Regions from separate parts of the Paenibacillus sp. p3-SID1389 genome, predicted to be linked through region 1. Evidence: riboswitches for the same ligand, from Rfam matches in the RefSeq annotation. Region 1 holds a riboswitch; each other region holds the start of a gene.
What was found. Region 1 has a riboswitch for cobalamin ahead of M3G15_RS14690 (anaerobic ribonucleoside triphosphate reductase). Riboswitches for the same ligand answer to the same signal wherever they lie in the genome.

Region 1 (7,168 bases):
GAACGCCGTTCTCGCGCACTTCCTTCTGCAGCTCACGCCATTGCTCGGTCGTCACGTATTTGCCTTCGCGCGTGCCGTCAACGTAACCGCGGGACTCGAAGTACTGCCCCGTTTCCCAGTCAGAGCCGGCAAACTTCGGATATTTGCCTTTTTCCTTGGCGAGCTCCATGCTGGATTTGATCAGCAGGTAGTTGATCTTTTCATAAAGCGCGTCGTTGTATTCAACCGCCTCCTGGGATTCCCAACGGATGCCTTCGAGCGCCAGCAGATGGTGCAGGCCAAATGTGCCAAGTCCGATCGCCCGATATTGGCTGTTCGTATACTGCGCTTGCAGCACTTCGATATTGTTGATATCGATCACGTTATCGAGCATCCGCGTCTGAATCGGCACCAGCCGCTCCAGCACGCCGGCCGGCACCGCGCGGGCCAGATGGATCGAGTTCAGGTTGCAGACGACGAAATCGCCAGGGATTTTGGACACGACGATCCGGGTTTGTCCGTCCTTTGTCACCAGTTCCTCTTGCTCGACGACGGTCGGCGATTGATTTTGCATAATCTCCGTACACAGGTTGGACGAGTAAATCATCCCATGCGCCCGGTTCGGGTTCGCCCGGTTTACCGTATCGCGATAGAACATGTAGGGCGTGCCGGTCTCCAGCTGCGATTTCATGATTCGCTTCATGATATCGATCGCCGGCATCGTGATGCGCGACAGGGTAGGGTGGGCAACGGCTTCGGCGTATTTTTCACGGAAGCTGCCTTTCCCAAGCTCCTCATCATAGAAATCCTCCAGCCCCAATGGGCGGCCGTTCTCATCCTTCCAGCCCATCGTTTTCTTCACTTCGTGCGGGCAGAACAGATGCCATTCCCCGCGGGCCTCCACCGCCTCCATGAACAGGTCAGGCAGGCACACGCCGTGGAAGACGTCATGCGCGCGCATCCGCTCGTCGCCGTTGTTCAGCTTCAGATCGAGGAAGGCAAGAATATCTTTGTGAAAAACGTCCAAATAAACCGCGATCGCACCTTTACGCGTTCCGAGCTGGTCGACGCTGACGGCGGTGTTGTTCAGCTGGCGAATCCAGGGAATAACGCCGGAGCTGGTGTTCTTGTGGCCGCGGATGTCCGAGCCGCGCGCGCGGACCTTACCGAGGTAAACGCCGATGCCGCCGCCCATTTTGCTCAAGCGGGCTACATCCGTATTGGAGTCGAAGATACCCTCAAGGGAATCGTCGACAGTATCGATGAAGCAGCTGGAGAGCTGGCCGGCTACTTTTTTACCGGCATTGGACATCGTTGGCGTCGCCGCAGTCATATAAAGGTTGCTCATCGCCCAATACGCTTCCTTCACCAGCTCCAGACGCTTCTCTTCCGGCTCCTTATGCATCAGGTACATGGCGATGACCATGTAGCGCTCCTGCGGCAGCTCCATCGTCCGTCCGTCGAAGTCGGTGGCCAGGTAACGCTCCGTCAGCGTGAGCAGGCCGATGTAGTCGAACAGCAGGTCGCAGGACGGGTCAATCGTGCGGCCCAGCTCTTCAATCTGCTCCTTCGTATAGCACTCCAGCAGCTCCTCGCGGTAAATGCCCAGCTGGCAGAGCTCGGTGATCAGGTGATAGAACGAGCCGTAAGGCTCTTCCGGGTAGGCTTTGTAGCGACGATTGACGGCCGCTTTTTTGTACAGGGAAGTGAGCAGGGAGCGGGCCGCCGCATATTTCCAATCGGGCTCATCTTTGCTGACGAGCTCCAGTGCGGACATCGTAAACGCGTTGCTAATTTCTTCACCGGTCACCACATCCCGGCGCAGCTTTGCATTGACGCCGCGCAGCAGGCGCTCTTTATCGACGTTATGTAATCCTTGCAAAATTCGGTCAGCATAGACGCCAAGGCGTGCGCTGTCAAACGCAAGCTGTCGGTTATTTGGTTTTGTCACTAGAGTAGGCATGAGATAAATCCTCACTTTCCATATATTAAGGTAGGATGAAGGCTGCAGATGGGTGGTGGTACCCCAAATCTTGAATGTTCAAATTGCAGATAATCAGTGAAAAAAGGGGCGCAATCAAGTTGCGCTCAGGATCAATAAGATCAATCAGCTAAAAAGAGAACAGGGGCTCCCATAACACGGCTTGTCCCTGCTGCAGGCTGGGTTGAATATCGATCAGCCGTTGATTGGAGCTGCCGCGATAAAGCAGGGAAGGATCGCGAAGCTCCTCAACGAACCTTCCGTCGACCAGCACCTCGCAACGCCGCAACAGTTCATATTCGGGGGAGCCGGGGCGTTCGATTAATTCTTCCAACGTATAACCGGTGTAAATCCAGATGGATATTGGCCCGGTTTCCGCCACAAGCCGGTCGATAAAACCGCAGACCTCAGCAGCGGAGAAAAAAGGATCACCGCCAAGGATCGTGAGTCCGCTGAGCAACGGATTATGTTTAATGTCATAAATAATTTCTGCTTCCCGCTCCAAAGTGAGCGGTTCCCCGTAATCGAAGCTCCAGGTTTTTGGGCTGAAGCAGCCTTTGCAATAATGGCGGCATCCGCTGATGAAGATCGCTGCTCTCAAGCCGGGCCCTTCATTAATGGATTCCGGGTAGTACCCGCAAATGTTCATGCGTCGTGTTTCACCCGGTCGCGAACCTCCGCTTGTTTAGCGGGGTTGAACCGTGTCTGGTAGTCGCCGGTCAGATAACCGGTCACCCGGCGCAAACGGCGAATATGCACTTCGCTCTCATGGCTGCCGCAGGAGGGGCAGCTTGCCCCAATGATCCCTTCAAAGCCGCAGGCCGAGCAGCGGTCGATCGGATGGTTGATGCTAAAATAGCTGACCTGCTGCTGCAGGGCGTATTGCACGATTTTGACGAATGCTTCCGGATTGTTGCGGGCATTGCCGTTAAGCTCGATATAAGAGATGGCTCCGGCGTTGCACAGCCCGTGGAATTTGGCTTCCAGCTCGATTTTTCGTGCCGCACTGATGTTGTAGTAGACCGGGATATGGAACGAATTCGTGTAATACTCGCGGTCCAAAATCCCGGGCAGCGGGCCGTAGACCGCACGGTCGCGTTTGGTGAACTTGCCGGACAGCCCCTCCGCCGGGGTCGCAAACAACGTGATATTGAGATTGTGAATTTCGCTTTGGCCGTCACAATAGTCGCGCATGTAAGCGATCAGGTCGTAAGCTTTCTGATACACGGCTTCATCTTCGCCGTGATGCTTCCCGTACATCGCCTTCATGCATTCGGCCAGCCCGATGAACCCGATGGACAAGCTGCCGTGCTTCAGCAATTCGCCGACCTGATCATCCGGCGCCAGCTGCTCACCGCCTTCCCAGACGCCTTCCCGCATCATGAAATCGGAAGCCTTCGCTTTTTGGGAGGCCTGAATCGAGAAGCGATGCAGCAATCCCTCCAGGGCGATATTCATATAGTGAGTCAGCTCGCGGTAGAAGCCGCGTTCGTCGGGCTCTTTGCGGTGTCCCAACGCGATGCCGTACTTCAAGCCTAGCTTGACCAGGTTCAGCGTATTAAAGGAAAGGTTGCCTTTGCCAGACAGACGATTGCGGCCGAACCGGTCAGCCAGCACCCGGGTGCGGCAGCCCATGGTAGCGAATTCCGTATCCGGATCCGTGGGGTCGTAATACATCAGGTTGAGTGGGGCGTCCAGGTTGGCGAAATTCGGATAAAGCCGTTTGGCCGAGCATTCCGCCGCTTTCAGAAATAGGGAGTAGTTAGGTTCCCCCGGATTCTGGTTGACGCCTTGTTTACATTTAAAAATCTGAATCGGGAAAATCGGCGTTTCCCCATGGCCCAGCCCGCGCATCGTGGCCGTGAGCAGGGAGTCGATGACCAGTTGTCCTTCCGGTGAGGTACATGTGCCGTAATTGATGCTGGTGAACGGGATTTGCCCGCCGGCCCGGCTCGACATCGTATTCAGATTATGAATCAGGCTTTCGGCCGCCTGGAACGTCTCGCTTTTGGTTTCCTTGAGCGCATAGTTAAAAGCCTTGGGATACTGATCCCGCAGGTCACTGCGGCTCATCGTGATGTCGCCCAAATCAGCGTTCGCATCGCCTTCTTCAAAATAATCCAGCCCTTTGCGGAAGTACTTGGCGAACGATTTGGCTACGTACGGGGCGAGATCGAAGTCCAGCTTGTTCGCGGACACACCGCCGAATTGGGAGTTTTGCTGGGATTGGAAAATGATCGCCACCAGCGCCATCGCCGTCATGATGGAAGTTGGCGGGCGTACGCTGCCGTTGCCGGTGTTGAAGCCTTTGCGCAGCAGTTTGTCAAACGGGATAAAAATACAGTTCGTTGTGCCGAGGGCGTACTGATCCAAGTCGTGAACATAAACGATGTTATCCTGAATGGCCTGTACCAAGCGAGTTGGCAGTACGAAATGGCTTGCATACCATTTGGAATACTCGCTGCCGAATTTGCTCATCTTGCCGGAGAAGCTCTCTCCATTTAAATTGGCGTTCTCGCGCAGCACCTCAAGATTGCGGCTCTGGACGATTTCCTCGCCCATCCGAATCACTTCATCCAGCAAGGTGTCCCGGCCGGTATACGTCTGGCTTACCCATGCCATAACACACTTCTCCTCCCTGTAAACCGAGCTTTGGTTCAAAATAAAAGAGCATGTCCAACCAACGAGGTAGACATGCCCGAATGCACTGCAAAAAAGTGGACAGACCAAATCAAGGCCCCAACATTTCGGCGGCAAGCGGACACCATCCCTGATCCTCGCAGGTTTTCCGTCGGTGTCTTTCAAACGGGCAGGTCTCCTGGCTTTCGGAACGTTGCTGACGCCTTCCCGCAGCTCATCAAGCATTAAGCTGTAGTGGCATATCGTCAGTCGAACGGCTGGGTCTTCAAGACGATGTAGGCGAACGCCTCGTCTTTAGTACCAAGCTACCGATTACAGTGGCGGGACCGCAGCGGACTTGCACCGCACTTCCCTTTTAAGCTCCGGCGGCTTGTCCGCCGGATCACCCGTTCACACTATATTTTGTTGCGTTGATCTAAGGATAGCCCAAGATATTGTGTTTGTAAATGGGATTTTCCCATTGAAAGCAGACTGAAAATCACGTGAAAATCTCCGGTCCGCGCAACGATGCGGAGAGTGGGGGACAGAAGAAAATTGTGAACATTTATAAATGGGACTGGAGGACTAGATCGGGTTTTACAGAGTGTGTGAGTTTTGGGGACGGTAAGGATATTAGCAGACGGGTTCGGTTGATCTTAGAGAGGAGAGTTGGTTAGAATATACCTGTAGGACGAAAACCAGCTCAGGGATTTGATTCAAACCATTACCAGGAAAGAAGGGAGCCGATTATGGCTATCGCCGAAGTTACCGTTATTCCGATCGGGACGGGGAGCACCAGCCTCAGCGCTTATGTGGCCGAGTTGCATCGGGTGTTGGAGAAGCAGAAGGGCATTACCTTTACCCTCACCTCCATGAGCACGATTATTGAAGGATCGTTAGATGATGTGTTTACTGCGATTCGCGCGATTCACGAAGCGCCGTTCCAATCCGGTGCCGGCCGCGTATCAACCTCGATCAAGATCGATGATCGCCGCGACAAAGCCAGCTCCTCCGAACAGAAGCTACGCTCTGTGCGCGAGAAACTATAATTTCTTGAAATTGGTGCTTGCATTATTTTTAAAACTCGGTATAATAAATTTTGTTCGCTAAAAACGAACCTGCTGGTGTAGCTCAGCTGGTAGAGCAACGCATTCGTAATGCGTGGGTCGGGGGTTCGAGTCCCTTCACCAGCATCTGATATGCAAGCATAACGCGCCCTCCGAGGTTTTCGGGGGGCGTTTTTGAATTGTTGAAGGACCTTGTTCATCTTCCGAGTGACCTCTTGCTCTTCGCTTGTTAGTTCTTCTCCGTTTCTTTGTTTTCTCCATGCGCTTAGCACTAAATTGTGACCGCAAATAGGGAGGTTTGCTGAAACCTCCCTGTTCCTTGGTGCGCTTACTCTTGCTCCATCGCATCCCTTTTTGTCCGATGCACCGTGCCAAACGGATGGTGCGGCGGGGCATAAATGACATACACCTTCAGCGGCTCGTTGCCGGTGTTGATGATGTTGTGCCACGTGCCGGCGGGGATGAAGACCGCGTCGTCTTCACGGATGTTTCGTACGAAGGTGAGGTGATCCGCTCGATCGCCCATTTGCGCAACGCCTCGACCCTCTTCCACGCGTACAAATTGGTCCGTGTTCGGATGGATCTCCAAGCCGATATCCTCACCGACCGGAATGCTCATCAAAGTGACCTGGAAATGCTTGCCGGTCCAGAGAGCGGTCCGGAAGTTCCGGTTATGCTCGGCGGCATCGCTAATATTAATCACAAACGGCTTTTGCCCGTAATCTTGAAGCGGCTGCCGGTTCCAAGCGTCGTCTTGCGAAGGAGACGGTGCGTATTCAGGATAGATCGGGCTGGGCTCGATATAGTCGGGATAGCGTGCGGGTTGAAATGCCTGCGGATATCCGTAAACGAAGTAAGGTTGAGGATAGATGTAAGGATCATACGGAGCGGCGTACGACAAGCCGGGGTACGGTCCGGGAACATAACTCATGTTTGACATAACCTCCAGTTTTTTTATCCATCATATGCCTATTCCTTGCTCCTGTGCTTGTATGAAAATGAGTCAATTCTACTGATGCATTCATCTAAGAATCTTCTTTCTCTCTTACATAGAATAGAGCATACCTTAGTAAAGGGGAGAAGATGGTATGGCAAAAACGCTTTTGGATTACAACTCGACTGTTGTGACTCCGGTGACCAATGGTGTTAACATTCCGATTCCGGTTGTAGGGGGCGTGCAGATTGCAGCAGTTTCCGTATTCCTTGATCCGGCCGATCCGGCGTCCTTGACCAACCGTGTTGAGTTGAAGGCAACGATAGGCGTTGAAGCGCTGACCGATACGCCGAATATCCTGGTGCGCATCTGGAGAGCGGGCACCGAAATCTTCTATGGGTTAGTAGAGCTGGAGGATGCTTTCAACGACTGGGGTCTCATTAGCGTGCACATGGTTGAACACGCCCCGCTCGGAGTCCAAAACTATCAGCTGATCGTAGAAAATCAGGATAACAACAGCACGGCCAGAGTCGTAGGGCCGGTTGTCTTCACGGCTACCGCTATCGGCGGATAATCCTCTTCTTTCAT
Region 2 (7,168 bases), on a different contig from region 1:
CGATGCTGGACGACCTCCCGAAGCTGGATGCAGCCCGCAACTTGGTTGTAGAGCAGGAGGGTTCGGGGATCACGGTGGCGTCCCGTCTGCCTTTTTCCGACTGGTCGGTGGTCAGCGTGACTCCCCGGCAGGATTTGAATGTAGAGTTATTGGAAACGAAGCGGTATTTGCTGATCGTCATTTCGATCCTGATCATCGTCTCCGCCGTCGTCGCCAGCATTGTGTCGCGGACAATTGCCAATCCGCTGAAGAAGCTGATCCGCGAGATGCGACAGGTGGAAATAGGGAACTTCCGCGGGATGGTGAACGTCTCCTCCTACCAGGAGATTAATATTCTGGTCGCCTCGTTTAACCGGATGGTCAGCCGGATCGAGGAGCTGATTGAGCGGGTGAAGATCTCCTCGGTCAGTGAGAAGAACGCCGAGCTGCATGCGCTGCAGTCGCAGGTGAATCCGCATTTTTTGTATAACACGCTGGATATGATTTATTGGATGCTGGATGAGAAGGAGAACGACCGGTTAGGCGAGCTCGTCTTATCGCTGTCATCGATGTTCCGCTACAGCAGCGAGTGGAAGGACGGAGCGAAGGTTACGCTGCGCGAAGAGCTGGAGCAGATCAACCATTATTTGACGATTATCTTGATTCGGCTGGAGGGCCGGCTTCGGGTGGAGAAATCGATCGATGAACGGTGGCTGGACATTCGTTTGCCGAAAATGACCGTTCAGCCGATTATCGAAAACGCGGTGAAATATGGGCTGGAATCGCTCAAACGCCAAGGTGTGCTTAAGTTATATACCCAAGAGGTTGGAGATGTGCTGAAAATCGTGGTGGAGGATAACGGCAACGGGATGACGGCCGAGCGGCTAGCTTGGTTGAAGCAGTCGATCAACTGCCCGATCCCGAAGGTATCCGGCACGGGCAGCAGCGGCATTGGGCTGCAAAATCTGCACCGCCGCCTTCAACATATGTTCGGCGAACGTTATGGTCTGGAGATCGAAAGCATTCCTGATCAAGGAACCAAGGTGGCCGTCGTGCTGCCGCTTCCGATGGAGGGGGAGGTTGCCACATGAATATTTTGATTGCCGATGACGAACGGGCGATTCGCGAGGGCATTAAGCGAACGATTAAGCGGATTTATCCGGAGTACGGGGTGGAACTGGCCGAAGGGGCTGAGGAAGCGGCGAAGCTGATGGGTGAGAAGCGATTCGACATCGTGCTGACCGATATTTTGATGCCGGGAATGAACGGCCTGGAATTCATGCGTATTTTCAAACGCAGATTTCCCCGGGTGAAGTGGGTGGTCATCTCCGCGCACAGCGAATTCGCCTACGCCCAGGAGGCGGTGCGGCTGGGAGCTCGCGATTATCTGCTGAAGCCGATTGGGAAGACGCGCCTGCAGGAAATTATCAGTACCCTGGCCACGGAGGTCCGTGAAGAAAGCGAGCTGACGAAGGAAGAGGAGCTGTTAAAAGCTAATCTGAAATATTTGCGCGAGGGCGTATTTCAGCGATTGGCGTCGGGGCTGGATATCGGGAACCTGGATTTGACGCCGTTTATGGAGGACTATCAAAGCTTTTATTTGATGATGGTTCAGATGGATGCCGGGGACAAAAGCGTGCGGCTGGAGCATTTTATCGTTGAAAACGTGTTGTCCGAGCTGATCGAGCGCCATGGCCGGGGGTTTGTTGTCAGCTATGACCGCCAAAGCCTGCTGGGACTGATCACGCCGCGGGAGCCGGAGCGAATCGAACGGTTTCAGGAGGAAGTGAAGGCGCATTTGAAGCACTATTTGAAGGTGCCTTTTCAAATCGTGCATTCAGGCTTAAACAACGATTTCAAGTCGGTGCCGCAGGTGGTCATGCGCATGAAACAGGCTTCCGATTCGCCGGTTGCCTTGCTGGATCCGCCGAAGGGCAGCGGGGAGAAAGCGATCGAAGTTGCCCTCCAATATATCAAGGAGCACTACAATGAGGAGCTTTCTTTGGAAAAGGTCGCTTCCGTCGTCTTCCTGAACCCGGCGTATTTCAGCCAGCTGTTTAAGCAGAAGGTGGGACTCGGCTACAAGGAATACGTAACCTCGCTCCGTCTGGAGCAAGCGAAGCAGCTGCTGCTGAACCCGAAGCTGAAGATCGCGGAGATTGCGGAATACCTCGGGTATCAGGACATCCGCCATTTCGCGCAGATGTTCCGCAAGAAGTATCAAGTCACGCCGAATGAATACCGGCAGCAGCAGAATATTAACATCTTGCTGGCCAGCAGCGGCAAGCGGAGTAAGTAGGGAAGAGCGTTCTGTTCTGGTGTACAATGGGAGAATGAACGAATAGACGAGAGAGGATGTCGCAAGATTGCACCCAAGATATAGGATGGTATGGGTTGTTCAAAGAGGAATGTGACGTGTTGTGTTACATTCCTCTTTCTTATTTACAGAATTCCGTCGATTATTTGCACCCAACTTCGGAATGCCTAAATTTTTCCTTTCTATACCTTTAGTCCTATTCTATAATGTTAGCAAAATTTACATATCAGGGGTGGGAGTATGAATCGGAACGAAAGGTTGGGAAGAATCGCTGCTTGGCTTAGTGTCGGCTTCACGGCGGTCCTGGCTGTTTGTGCGTTATGGGCAAAGACGCCATGGTATATCCCCTGCCTTGTGCTATTTACTTTGCTCAGCTTGGGGTCTTCGTTGTTCTTTGGAACCGGCCTGCGGGCAGCACTGGGAGGCGGGGCGCTGGCGGGCAAGCGTTCTCCTTCGGGGACAGGTGAATCCCAGCGGGAGGAAACCGATTGGACGGCAGTATTCAATGAGTCGCTAGTGGCGGCGGATCGACTGCAGGCGGCGGTTGGCGAAGTGAGCGAGAGCCTCGAGCAGCTGCAACGATTAGCCGATACTGCAGCGGCCGAGGATCTGAAGCTCAAGCAAAGCAGCGAACGTTCGCTGGAACAGGTGCAGGAGAGCCTGGCGGCAATGGAAGAGGTGGCGGCCTCGGCCTCCCAAATCCATGACGCAGCGGGGCATTTGCTTACCCGCAGCGAAAACACTCGAGCCGAGGCCATGCGTATGGCGGGAGCGCTCGAAACCGTAGACGGCACCATTCGTTCTTTGGCGCAATCCCAAGAGTCGATCGTGGGGCCGATGGAGGATCTGGAGGGGAACACCCGGAAGCTGGGCGCATTGTATCGTAGCTTGGAGGAGATCGCGGCAGAGGTCGCGTTGCTTGCGCTGAATGCGTCGATCGAGGCGGCTCGTTTGGGCGAGCAGGGGAAAGGTTTCGATGTCGTCGCTGTGCGCATGCGCCAGTTGGCGGATCAAAGCACCAGGGCGATCAACTCCTCCGCCCCGTTGTTCCAGCAAATCTCGGCGGATGTCGAGCGTGTGAAGTCCACGCTGATAGAGGGACGTGACTCGGCCCTGGAAGGAATTTCGCTGATGAAGCGAATGGGGGAGGACATCCGGTTCATTGCGGATGAAGTGGCAGAGGTGAACGGGCTGGTTGCCGAGGCGGGACAGCGAAGCCGGGAACAAGCCGAGCTGACGCGGAATATGGAGGCGATGCTAAGCGAGGTGCATGAGGCTCTCAATCGGAGCATCACCCATGTGGAGGGAGCGCTGGCTCGGATGGAATCGGAGCGAGAGCATATTTCCAAGCTGCAGACGGTGGTCGTGGGCTTGGATCGGGCCCAGGGCGAACTGATGGTATCATTGAACTCCGTCCATTCCGGGGCGGATCCGGCTGCCGGTGGCGAAGACGCGGTGGCCCTTGGTCAAGCCTATGCCCGGAAGCTGCTGGAGGCAGCCGAACAGCCAGGTTTCCGCATGCTGGAGCCGGCTAGTCACCGGGCTGCACTGGAGCAGCTGTTAGCCGCAGAGCCTGGTCTAGAAGCGGCCTGGTCGAACCGCAAGGACGGCTCTTTTATCGTATCCATTCCGGAAGCCGGCTTGCTTAACGCCAAAGGACGGGACTGGTTCCGCCAGGCGATTGCCGGAGAGACGGTCGTCTCCGAAGTGTATATCTCCGCGATCACCAAGCGGCGTTGCATGACGCTGGCCGTGCCGATTGTCCGGGAAGGTGAAGTCATTGGTGTCCTGGGAGCCGATTTGTCTTTAGAACGGGGCTAAACAAAGGAATAACGGATTAGTTATTGTCAGTCCTCCGCTTTTCCCCTATAATCCAATAGAGAAGAAAGCCTTAAGACAAGCGTACAATTTGTGCCCGTAGGTCCTGGAGCAACGGTGAAGCATGCCGTACCGCTTCGGGTTAAAAGGGAAGCCGGTGCAAATCCGGCACGGTCCCGCCACTGTAAACAGGGACGAGCTCATGATGCCACTGTCGCCCGCGAAGGGAGATGGGAAGGCGAGTTTTCGTCGAGACCTGGAAGTCAGGAGACCTGCCACGGGAATTCAAGACGGTCCTTCGAGGAAAGGATAACGTTCTGCCAAGAGCATCATGGCTTGGCGCTGCCATCGTGGAGTCTCTCCGCTTTGCGTGCGCACAGCATGACTTTGTAGACGTAACCCCATCCGCTAGGATTGGGGTTTTTTCTTTGTGCCGGTAGAGGGTTAGCCAGACTTCTTCGCCGCCGGCTGCACAACGTACCGCTGGAACACAAGGCGTTTCTTTATTTACTGAAAAATAAAGCAAGGGGAGATCTGGAGATGAAAAACTGGAGAAGACTAGGAAGCCTGTGGCTGCTGGCGTTGCTGCTGGTGCTTGCGGCCTGCGGTAACAATAACGCCGTCACCCCGGGGATAGGGAACACAGCGGACGCTGCACAACCGACGCAAAACGCTGGAACGAACGCGGCGGCGGACAATTCGGCGGCACAAGAGACGACTTACCCTTATACCGTCACTGATTCTACCGGTAAAGAGTTTACGTTTGAAGCCGCGCCGGAACGTATCGTCTCGCTGGCGCCTTCGGAGACGGAAACGCTGTTTGCACTGGGACTGGACGAGCAAGTCGCTGGCGTATCCGACCTGGATGATTATCCTGAAGCGGTGAAGGACAAACCGCGGATGGGCGGGTTCCAGGTGAATGTCGAGGCAATCGTCGCGGCGCAGCCGGACCTAATTCTTGCGGCGAGCCTGATCGATGAAGCAACGGTCAAAAACTTGACGAATATGGGATATAAAGTGTTCCAGTCCAATCCGAAGACGATCAACGAAGTAATGGAGCATATTCGGACGATCGGCGAAATTACCAACCATCAGGCTGAAGCTGCTGAAGTGGTCGGCAAGATGAAGGAAGAGGTCCAAACGGTAACTGATGCGGTAGCTTCGCTAAGTGAAGACCAGAAGAAGAAGGTCTACATCGAGTTTTCTCCGGGATGGACGGTTGGCAAAGGCGAATTCATGGATGAGATGATCACGTTAGCTGGCGGCATCAACGTTGCTTCCGATGTCAAGGGATGGTCCGAGATCAATGAGGAACAAATTATCCAAGCGAACCCGGACGTCATTTTATACGCGAAAAGCGTTGTTGACGAAAATAACAAGACGTTAGCGGACATCATCAAAGGCCGTTCAGGCTGGGACCAAATTACGGCCGTGAAGGAGAACCGCATTATCGCTCTGGACGATAACCTGCTGAGCCGTACGGGCCCTCGCGTCACGCAAGGGCTGATTGAAGTGGCCAAGGCGGTTCACCCGGATTTGATCCAGCCATGAAGCGCGGCAAATTCGCCGGATACGGAGTCATCGGGCTCTTGCTCCTGGTTGTGACGCTGCTGCTCTGCATCGGCATCGGCTCCGTTTATGTGCCTGCTGGAGAAATCGCGGCGATCTTGCTGCACAGGCTCCCGGGGTTAGACCGCCTGATCACGCCGGATTGGACGATGGCAGCAGAGCAAATCGTCGTCCAGGTCCGGTTGCCTCGCGTGCTGCTCGGGATGCTGGTCGGCGCTTCGCTCGCCGTAGCGGGCGCCGGCTTCCAAGGGGTGCTGCGCAACCCGCTGGCGGATCCGTTTACACTGGGCGTATCGTCAGGTTCGGCAATCGGTGCGGCGGTGCTGATCTTTTTCGGATGGCAGTTTTCCCTGTTTGGGATCTTTACGCTTCCGATGGTTGCGTTCCTGGCGGGGGCGGTTACGTTATGGATCGTGATCTGGCTGGCTAGAGAGAACGGACGGCTGCCGATTGAAAGTCTGGTTTTGTCCGGCGTCGTGATGCAATCGTTCCTAGGGGCTGTTGTCTCCTTTTTAACGGCAATGTCGAAGAAAACCATTAATGAAATTTACTATTGGACGATGGGCAGTTTAAGCTTGCGCGGATGGTCGTATACGGCCATCCTTTTGCCGTATTTGCTGCTGGGAGCCTTATTCCTTTGGAGCCGGGCTAAACATTTGAACCTGCTGACTTTAGGTGAACGTCAAGCCTCCCATTCCGGGATGGCCGTAGAACGAACCAAACTAGCTGTGTTGCTCGTTGCTACACTGATGACGGCGGCTGCGGTATCCGTGTCAGGGGTAATCGGATTCGTAGGCCTGGTCGTTCCGCATATGATCCGTCTGATCACCGGCCCGGATTATCGGCTGATCATTCCTTTGTCGGCGCTGGGCGGCGGGATATTTATGATGTGGAGCGACTTGGCGGCTCGCTCGCTGCTGGCTCCAACGGAGGTCCCGCTGGGCATCGTCACCGCCTTTGTGGGGGCGCCTTTCTTTGGGTATCTGTTGTATCGGAAGAAGAAACAGAGGGAGGAGGAGCTGCGTTGATCAAGGTGTCTGGGGTTGCCAAGGCGTTTGGCCGGCTGGAGGTGCTTCACGGTGTGGACTGGCAGGTTGGCTCCGGTGAGTTTTGGGGCTTGATTGGACCCAACGGCAGCGGCAAAACAACCTTGCTCAACTTGATCTCCGGCGTGGAGAAGCCGGATGCCGGCGAGATTGCGTTGAGCGGACGACCGCTTTCGTCGTATTCGCGCAAGGAGCTGTCGCGCAAGGTCGCCGTCCTTCAGCAGGACGGGCTTCCGGCTGTGGCTTTTACGGTGCGTGAAGTGGTGGAAATGGGGCGGTTCGCCCATCAGGATTGGCGCGGCAAGGAGATCGGCGGGGCGAAGGCAGGCGAACGCCTCATTGATGGAATTATGGAACGTCTCGACCTGAAGGAGCTGGAGCATCGTCCGCTGAGTGCGCTTAGCGGGGGGCAACGCCAGCGGGTAGCACTTGGGAAGGT
Region 3 (7,168 bases), on a different contig from region 1:
ATCATCTCGATCCCCGCTTCCTCCAACGCCTCGACTTCCCTTCGCAGAGCCAGAGCAATTTGATAAGCCACCTGCTCCCGGGACAGGTCGCTGCGAACAAAGGACCAGTTTAGGATAGTGATCGGTCCCGTTAACATCCCTTTCACCGGTTTGTTCGTCAAGCTCTGAGCATAGGCCGTTTCCTTAACGGTCATTGGCCGCGCAAATTCGACGTCTCCATAAATGATCGGCGGTTTTACGCAGCGCGTGCCGTAGGACTGTACCCAGCCTCCTTGCGTAAACGCAAATCCCGGAAGCTTCTCTCCGAAAAATTCCACCATATCGGTGCGCTCGAATTCACCGTGCACCAATACGTCGAGCCCGATCTCCTCCTGGAGCTCAACCCATTTGCGGATTTCCGCTAGAATGAACGCCTCGTACTTCTCTGGGCTCCACTCGCCTTTACGCCATTTCTGCCGGGCGGCCCGAACCTCGGCGGTTTGCGGGAAACTGCCGATCGTGGTTGTAGGCAGGAACGGCAGCTGCCACTTCGCCTGCTGCTTACGCCGCCGTTCGGCGAATGCGCTGGCGCGCTCGGCCGGAGCCGCTGCAGTCTGCGCTGCTTCTTCCCGCACCGAAGCAAGGCTGCGGGCCGGATCTGCGGCAAGTACAGCCAAGGCGCGACGATTCTCGGCGAACTGCACCGGCTCTGGTTCTTCCCCATTTGCCGCCCTGCTTAAGCTCACCAACTCCTCCAGCTTCTGCTCGGCAAAGGCCAACGCATCGCGCAATACCGGATTAAGCCGCTCCTCCCCTGCAGCAGATACCGGGACATGCAGCAAGCTGCAGGAAGGCTGCACGATCACATCCGGCGCTCCGGACTGGAGCGAAATCGTCTTCACCAGGCTAAGCGCCTCATCTAAATCCGTACGCCAAATGTTCCGCCCGTCAATCAGTCCCGCTCCTATCGTCTTGCCAGCGGGAAAGCCGTAACGCCGGAGCGCTTCCAGGTTACCGTCCCGGCCGTGTACGAAATCCAACCCCAAGCCGTGCACCGGCAGTTCAATCAGATCTTCGTATCGTTCAACCGCATCAAAGTAGGTTTGCAGCATCAGCCGCAGTCCCGGAACCTCCTGCGCGATCGCCTGGTAGATCAAGCGAAGCCGGTGTACGTCCTCCTCACTTAAAGAGACAACGATAGCCGGTTCGTCGATTTGCACCCAATCTGCGCCCGCCGCCTTCAGCTCGCGCAGCACCTGTACGTATAGCGGCAGCAGCTTGCGGGTCCAAGTCTCGACTTCCCCCGCCGTTTCCCCCTTGGACAGCTTCAGCAAAGTAAACAGCCCAAGCAGTACAGGCCTTCCGTTGATCCCGAGCTCCTGTTTCGCTTCCAGATAAGCCGCCAGTGGCCGATTGACGGTCAACTTGGGATCTCGGTTCCCAAGCTCAGGCACGATATAATGGTAGTTCGTATTAAACCATTTGGTCATCTCACTGGCGGTCGCTTGGTCGTCGCCTCTTGCGATGGCGTAATACAGATCAAGCGATACTTGGTCACCGTTCCATACGAAGCGCTCCGGTACTAGGCCAAACATCGTCGCTGTATCAAGGACGTGATCGTAATACGTAAAATCGCCCACCGGGATGACATCAAGTCCCCGATCCCGCTGCAGACGCAGGTTGTTCAAGCGAATCTCTTTTAATCGAGCATGGAGCTCCGGCTCCGTGATTTTTCCTGCCCAATAAGCCTCGATCTGCTTCTTCCATTCCCGTTGTCCTCCGATTCTGGGATACCCCAGATTTCCGCTAACAAAGTTCCCCATATTCATTGCCTCCCATTGGTAAGTTCAAAACGCGCCAATCCGTAAAGCACAAAAAAGGTCCTCGATAGCATGGCTAAAGAGGACCTTCGATCCGTTGTTCGATGGCTTGCAACTTTAACACCTCCCTATCTCCCGTAGGTACAGCAGTGCTGTCGAAATAGGCAGGTCTCCTGGCTTCGGCATCATCGCCGGATGTGACCTTCCCAATGATTACATCACCAGTGGCATCTCACACATCCGACTCCTCCGTTACAGTGGCGGGACCGCGCCGGCATTGCACCGGACTTCCCTTTTAAGCTCCGGCCAATCCTGGCCGGAGCACCTATTTCCGCTATATTCGGTTGGAATATACCTACCATCTTACTTCATCTGCCCCGCGAATACAATATCAAACAGATCGGGATTAACTCATTTATGCACTGAGAATGGGAATCAAATGACAACATTTTCGACAACTTTCATGTGATACATATCACAATGCGGTCTTCGGACCCATCGTACGATGAAGGTACATCAAGGAGTTATTGCTTAACCATTTCAGATAGAAAGAGGAATGACCGATGAAATCGCGGAACATCCCGAAGCATCTATTGCTTAGTTTGTGCTGTCTGGTCATGATTGCCGCAGCATGGTTTGCGTTCCCATCGGAGACACCCCAGGTCAGTGATACCGTCCTGCAAGAGGAAGAACAGCATCTCCATCCACCGCCAGTTGAGCCAATCATTCAACGGGAAGGCCATACCGTCCGCATTGAAATGACCGCGCAGCAAGCGGATATCGAGATTTCCGAAGGCGTCACTTATCCCGCCTGGACACTTAACGGTACCGCCCCCGGGCCGGTGTTGCGCGTGAAGCAAGGCGATCAGCTGGAGTTTACCTTAAAAAACCTAGATCCAGATATGCCGCATTCGATGGATTTCCATGCGGTCCATGCCGCTCCAAGCGAGAAGTTCGTTGAAGTGATGCCTAACGAGCACGGCACGTTTACTTATCCCGCCAACACGCCAGGCGTGTTCATGTACCATTGCGGAGCAAGTCCGGTACTGCTGCATGTAGCCAATGGGATGTATGGGATGATCATCGTTGAACCGAAGGACGGATACCCTACGGACTCGGATATCGACCGAGAATATACGATCGTCCAAAGCGAGTGGTATGCGGCAAATGATTTGGATGCTTTTCAACAAGGTGATCCGGAGTATGTTGTGTTCAACGGCGATGATTTTACGTTAAAAGAACACCCCTTGCTCGCCAAAGTCGGCGACAAGGTTCGGCTGTACGTCATCAATGCGGGACCAAATCATGTTTCTTCGTTCCATGTGGTTGGGACGACCTTTGATCGCGTCTATCTGGACGGGAATCCAAGCAATCAGCTGTACGGCATGCAAACGGTGTTGCTTCCGGCCGGCGGCGGCGCAGTCGTTGAGTTTACCGTCATGGAAGAAGGCGATTATCTGATTTTGACCCATCAGCTGGGTGATGCTAACCTCGGAGCTACGGCGATCCTGCGCGTAAGCCAGGACGGGACAGATCATGGAGAACCGGTGATGAGCCATTAATGAAATACCATTTTCACGCAAATTCATAAACGAGGTGACGTTGGATGAATCGACAAGACGCCAGAATTGTAGAGCTGGACGTTCGAGAGCAACTACGGAACAAACTGGAGCCGTTCCAGCTCATCATGGATACTGTCAAAAAGCTGGAAAAAGACGATCTCTTCGTGCTTCACGCCCCCTTCAAGCCGACCCCTTTGCTCAAGCTTCTGAAAATGAAGGGACTCGTCGGCAAAGCGGTGATGCTAGACAAAGAGCATTGGATCACGACATTTGTCCATAAGAAAAACAAGGCATGGCTCGAAGAGGAAAACGAATCCGTACCAGTTGAAGCAACCGCAGAGATTGCTCCGGCATCAACGGGTGGATCCGGCGAATCTGCCGCCAGCCCTAACATCATCACGCTGGACAACCGTGGTCTGGAACCGCCGCAACCGATGGTTCGAACGCTGGCAGCCTTGGATCGCTGCAAATCAGGTGATGAGGTGCATATTCACAACGACCGGGTACCGGTATTTCTTATCGAGGAATTAAACAGCTTGGGCTGCACCTATACGGTGGAAGAACAACCGGATGGGACGGCCAAAGTCCAAATTCGCAAACCTTAAGGAGGTGAACCTGATGCCGGCCATGTCCCGCCTGCCCTTTCTCTTTATCGTCACCGGAATCTTCGGATTCGTCCTGTTTCACGCCACCTCCCTGATGTCACTCACAGGCTGGATCGGCGATGAGATCCGCGGCCCGGCCGGCTGGTTCCAAGTCCACCTGTTTGTACTGGGCTGGGCAACCATGCTGGCAATGGGTGCCGTCTACCAGCTGATCAACGTTATTTTGCAGTCGAAAATTTACAGTGAACGTCTCGGGTATGTGCATTTTGCGCTGTTTACCATTGGGCTGTTTGGTCTGCTGTTTGGTTTCATTCAAGGCGATACGTATTGGATTGGCGGCTTTGCGACAATTGCATTCTCAGGAGTTGTCTTGTTCGTCTGGAACCTGACAGCTACGTTGCTGCGGGCCAGAACGTGGAACGCAATCACCATGAGCACTGCCTGCGCGGTGTTTTACCTGCTGCTCACGGGGTTATCCGGGATGGCGATGGGGATCAATTTTGCGCCCGGTCTTTACAACGATTTGCACGAAAACCTATTTGGTACGCATATCTGGCTGGGGACGCTAGGCTGGTTTGGTCTGTTGATCACCGGGTTCAGCTACAAGCTGTTGCCGATGTTTTATTTGTCCCATAACTATCCAACCCGGCTGGAATATGTCGTCTTAGGGGTATGGAACGCAGGGGTTCTGCTAGGCGCGACTTCCTTTCTGTTTGGTTTGCCAACAGGCTTCAAAATTGCCGCGCTGCACCTGATTGTTGTTGCCGTCCTTTGTTATAACGTTCATCTGTTGCAAATCCGCAGCAAACGGCATAAACGCAGCCCGGGGGCAGGCATTGAATGGACAGTCACCGGAAGCCAAATCTTTGCCGCCTTTGCGGTCATGTTTGCGGTTCGGGCACTGGTGTCACCAGGGCAACTGCTGGAAACTCAAACTGTTCTTACAGCTGGCTTTGTTTACTTAAGCTACTGGATGTCGTTCACTGTGCTTGGATACGTGTCCAAAATCGTACCGTTCCTGTGGTGGACCTACAAATACGGCAAGCAAGCCGGACGCCCGGGAACGCCGGTACTGGCCGACCTGCTGGACGAGCGGAAAGTGAATCTCGGGTTAACCTTGATTCTCTGTGCGAATTTGACCGTCCTCATCGGCATCGTGACCGGCTCATCGATCGTTATTGCCATCGGAGGCGCCGTATTATCCATCGTTTCGGTGGCTTATATCGCTTTGATCGCAATGGTGTTTGCTCATTAACGACAATGCAAATGGAGGTTAGTGGCCATGAATAAAATTGAACAAATCCGTGAATGCCTGCGTGAGGTTTATGATCCCGAGCTGGGCGTAAATATCGTTGATCTAGGGCTGGTATACGACATTCGGGAAGAAGATGATCATGTCTACATTCAGATGACTTTAACAACGCCGGGCTGCCCGATGCATGATACGATTGTTGGCGGTGTTCGTTGGGTTCTTAACGATCAACTTGGAATCCAAAACCCGGTCATCGACGTCGTCTGGGAGCCGCGCTGGTCGCCGGAGCAGATGTCGGAGGCAGCCAAGGAGCAGTTGGGGTATTTTTGAGGTTGTGATGCAACGGGATAATCACGTAAGGGATGCCACACGCATGCAGAAATACAGCTCTCCTTATCAAAAAAAGCTGGCGACTTCATCTGCTGGATGAGCCGTCAGCTTTTTATTTTACGATCAAGATGCCTTTCATTTCCTTGTGGTTCTTGCCGCAGGAGATGTTGCAGGAGTACTCAAAGGTTCCGGCTTGGTCAGCCGTAAACGTAATCGTTTTGCCTCCGCGGACTTCTTTGTTGTATCCTTTGATTTTCAACGAATGCATCCCCTGCGTATTTTTGAGCGTAATCTGCACCGTATTGCCCCGTTTGACCTTGATTTCCGTCAAGTCGTATCCCGATGAGCTGGCATGAACGGTAAACGACTTCACCGGTCCTGTTGTTTCCGCCGCCGGCTCAGATTCGCCAATATAGCGCCCTGGGGCGTCGGCACATGCCGATAGCAGAAGCATCCCGGCCGCGAGCAAACAGGCAACAGCACCCAAACGTTGATTCATCAGCTTCTCTCCCCTTCTTGAACTAAGAGCTACTCTCAGTTTAGAACGGGAAGGCTTCACGCTTTGTGATTTCCGTCACAACTTCGACATTTGTCCCTGCAGCCATTGAAATCACCCTCGCGGGTCGATCCACCCTTGCTCCAGCGCATAACGCGTGAGTTGTACCCGGTTTTCCAAATGCAGCTTTTGCAAAATGTTTTTAAGATGGTTTTTTACCGTCTGATCGGAAATGTGCAACACCCCGGCAATCTCCCGATTGGTCATGCCCTGCGCAACCCAGCCAAGGATCTCCCGTTCGCGGGCAGTTAGCGGAGGTTGTTCACCGCTTGTCCGCCTGTTCACCGGAAACTCCTGCAAAATCCGCAAAGCCAGCTCACTGGATAATGGCGCTTCATCGCTGGCGATCGCCCTTAAATATTCCAACCAAGTTCCGGGCTCCAAGTTTTTGAGCAGGTATCCCTGGGCGCCTTGCTTCAGCGCTTCAAACAGATGAGCGGCGTCATCCGATACCGTAATGAGCACGATCTTCACATAAGGGTAGCGCAGCTTGATCTCGCGGGTCGTTTCCAAGCCGTCCTTGCCCGGCATGCGGATATCCATCAAGATCAAATCCGGCATCCACCGCTCCGTCTGGGCAATGGCCTCGTCGCCATTTTCCGCGTAAGCCACGATTTCAAAGGAATCATCCTCGGCTAATATCTCCCCGATCGCTTCCCGGGCATGAGGATGATCATCCACGACCAACACGCGAACCTTCATCTGAACCGCCGCCTCCCCGAATTTGAATCGTCGTCTCTCCTGGCTGGGACGCAACCGTCAGCTCCCAGCCCATCTCGTTCGTCCGCTCTCGCATGATCTGCAGGCCGTAGCGGCCCGGTCTGGCTTGATCCTCTTGCGCGAAGCCGCACCCGTGATCTGTGATCGTGACGGTGAAATCCTGCGCATCTCCCGATGCCGAGATCTCGATGGCTTGTACGCCCGCATGCTTGGCTGCGTTAATCACCGCTTCCCGCAGGCAGGACACCAGCTCCATCTTCGCCTTCGCCGGCCAGCCCGCTTCCTCCAGCTGCCAGTCCAAATGCAAAGTGAGCTGCTGTTCAACAGCGATTCGACGGACGATT

Region 2: linked by a shared signal. The riboswitch ahead of M3G15_RS01200 (ABC transporter substrate-binding protein) and the one ahead of M3G15_RS14690 (anaerobic ribonucleoside triphosphate reductase) in region 1 are both predicted to bind cobalamin.
Region 3: linked by a shared signal. The riboswitch ahead of metE (5-methyltetrahydropteroyltriglutamate--homocysteine S-methyltransferase) and the one ahead of M3G15_RS14690 (anaerobic ribonucleoside triphosphate reductase) in region 1 are both predicted to bind cobalamin.

What each region holds. Positions count from the first base shown of each region.
Region 1 covers NZ_JALXVO010000036.1:40-7,207, reverse strand. Annotated here, with positions in the region: gene M3G15_RS14700 (ribonucleoside-diphosphate reductase subunit alpha) at 1-1,942, opposite strand, end outside; gene nrdG (anaerobic ribonucleoside-triphosphate reductase activating protein) at 2,091-2,609, opposite strand; gene M3G15_RS14690 (anaerobic ribonucleoside triphosphate reductase) at 2,606-4,522, opposite strand; cobalamin riboswitch at 4,752-5,005, opposite strand; gene M3G15_RS14685 (MTH1187 family thiamine-binding protein) at 5,329-5,628, shown strand; tRNA gene M3G15_RS14680 (tRNA-Thr) at 5,700-5,772, shown strand; gene M3G15_RS14675 (cupin domain-containing protein) at 5,975-6,577, opposite strand; gene M3G15_RS14670 (hypothetical protein) at 6,735-7,154, shown strand.
Region 2 covers NZ_JALXVO010000002.1:59,191-66,358, reverse strand. Annotated here, with positions in the region: gene M3G15_RS01215 (sensor histidine kinase) at 1-1,070, shown strand, start outside; gene M3G15_RS01210 (response regulator) at 1,067-2,278, shown strand; gene M3G15_RS01205 (methyl-accepting chemotaxis protein) at 2,537-4,117, shown strand; cobalamin riboswitch at 4,198-4,408, shown strand; gene M3G15_RS01200 (ABC transporter substrate-binding protein) at 4,655-5,665, shown strand; gene M3G15_RS01195 (FecCD family ABC transporter permease) at 5,662-6,711, shown strand; gene M3G15_RS01190 (ABC transporter ATP-binding protein) at 6,708-7,168, shown strand, end outside.
Region 3 covers NZ_JALXVO010000003.1:19,477-26,644, reverse strand. Annotated here, with positions in the region: gene metE (5-methyltetrahydropteroyltriglutamate--homocysteine S-methyltransferase) at 1-1,802, opposite strand, end outside; cobalamin riboswitch at 1,946-2,143, opposite strand; gene M3G15_RS01965 (multicopper oxidase domain-containing protein) at 2,363-3,361, shown strand; gene M3G15_RS01960 (DUF2249 domain-containing protein) at 3,406-3,966, shown strand; gene M3G15_RS01955 (cbb3-type cytochrome c oxidase subunit I) at 3,980-5,221, shown strand; gene M3G15_RS01950 (metal-sulfur cluster assembly factor) at 5,249-5,548, shown strand; gene M3G15_RS01945 (cupredoxin domain-containing protein) at 5,661-6,047, opposite strand; gene M3G15_RS01940 (response regulator) at 6,159-6,806, opposite strand; gene M3G15_RS01935 (sensor histidine kinase) at 6,778-7,168, opposite strand, start outside.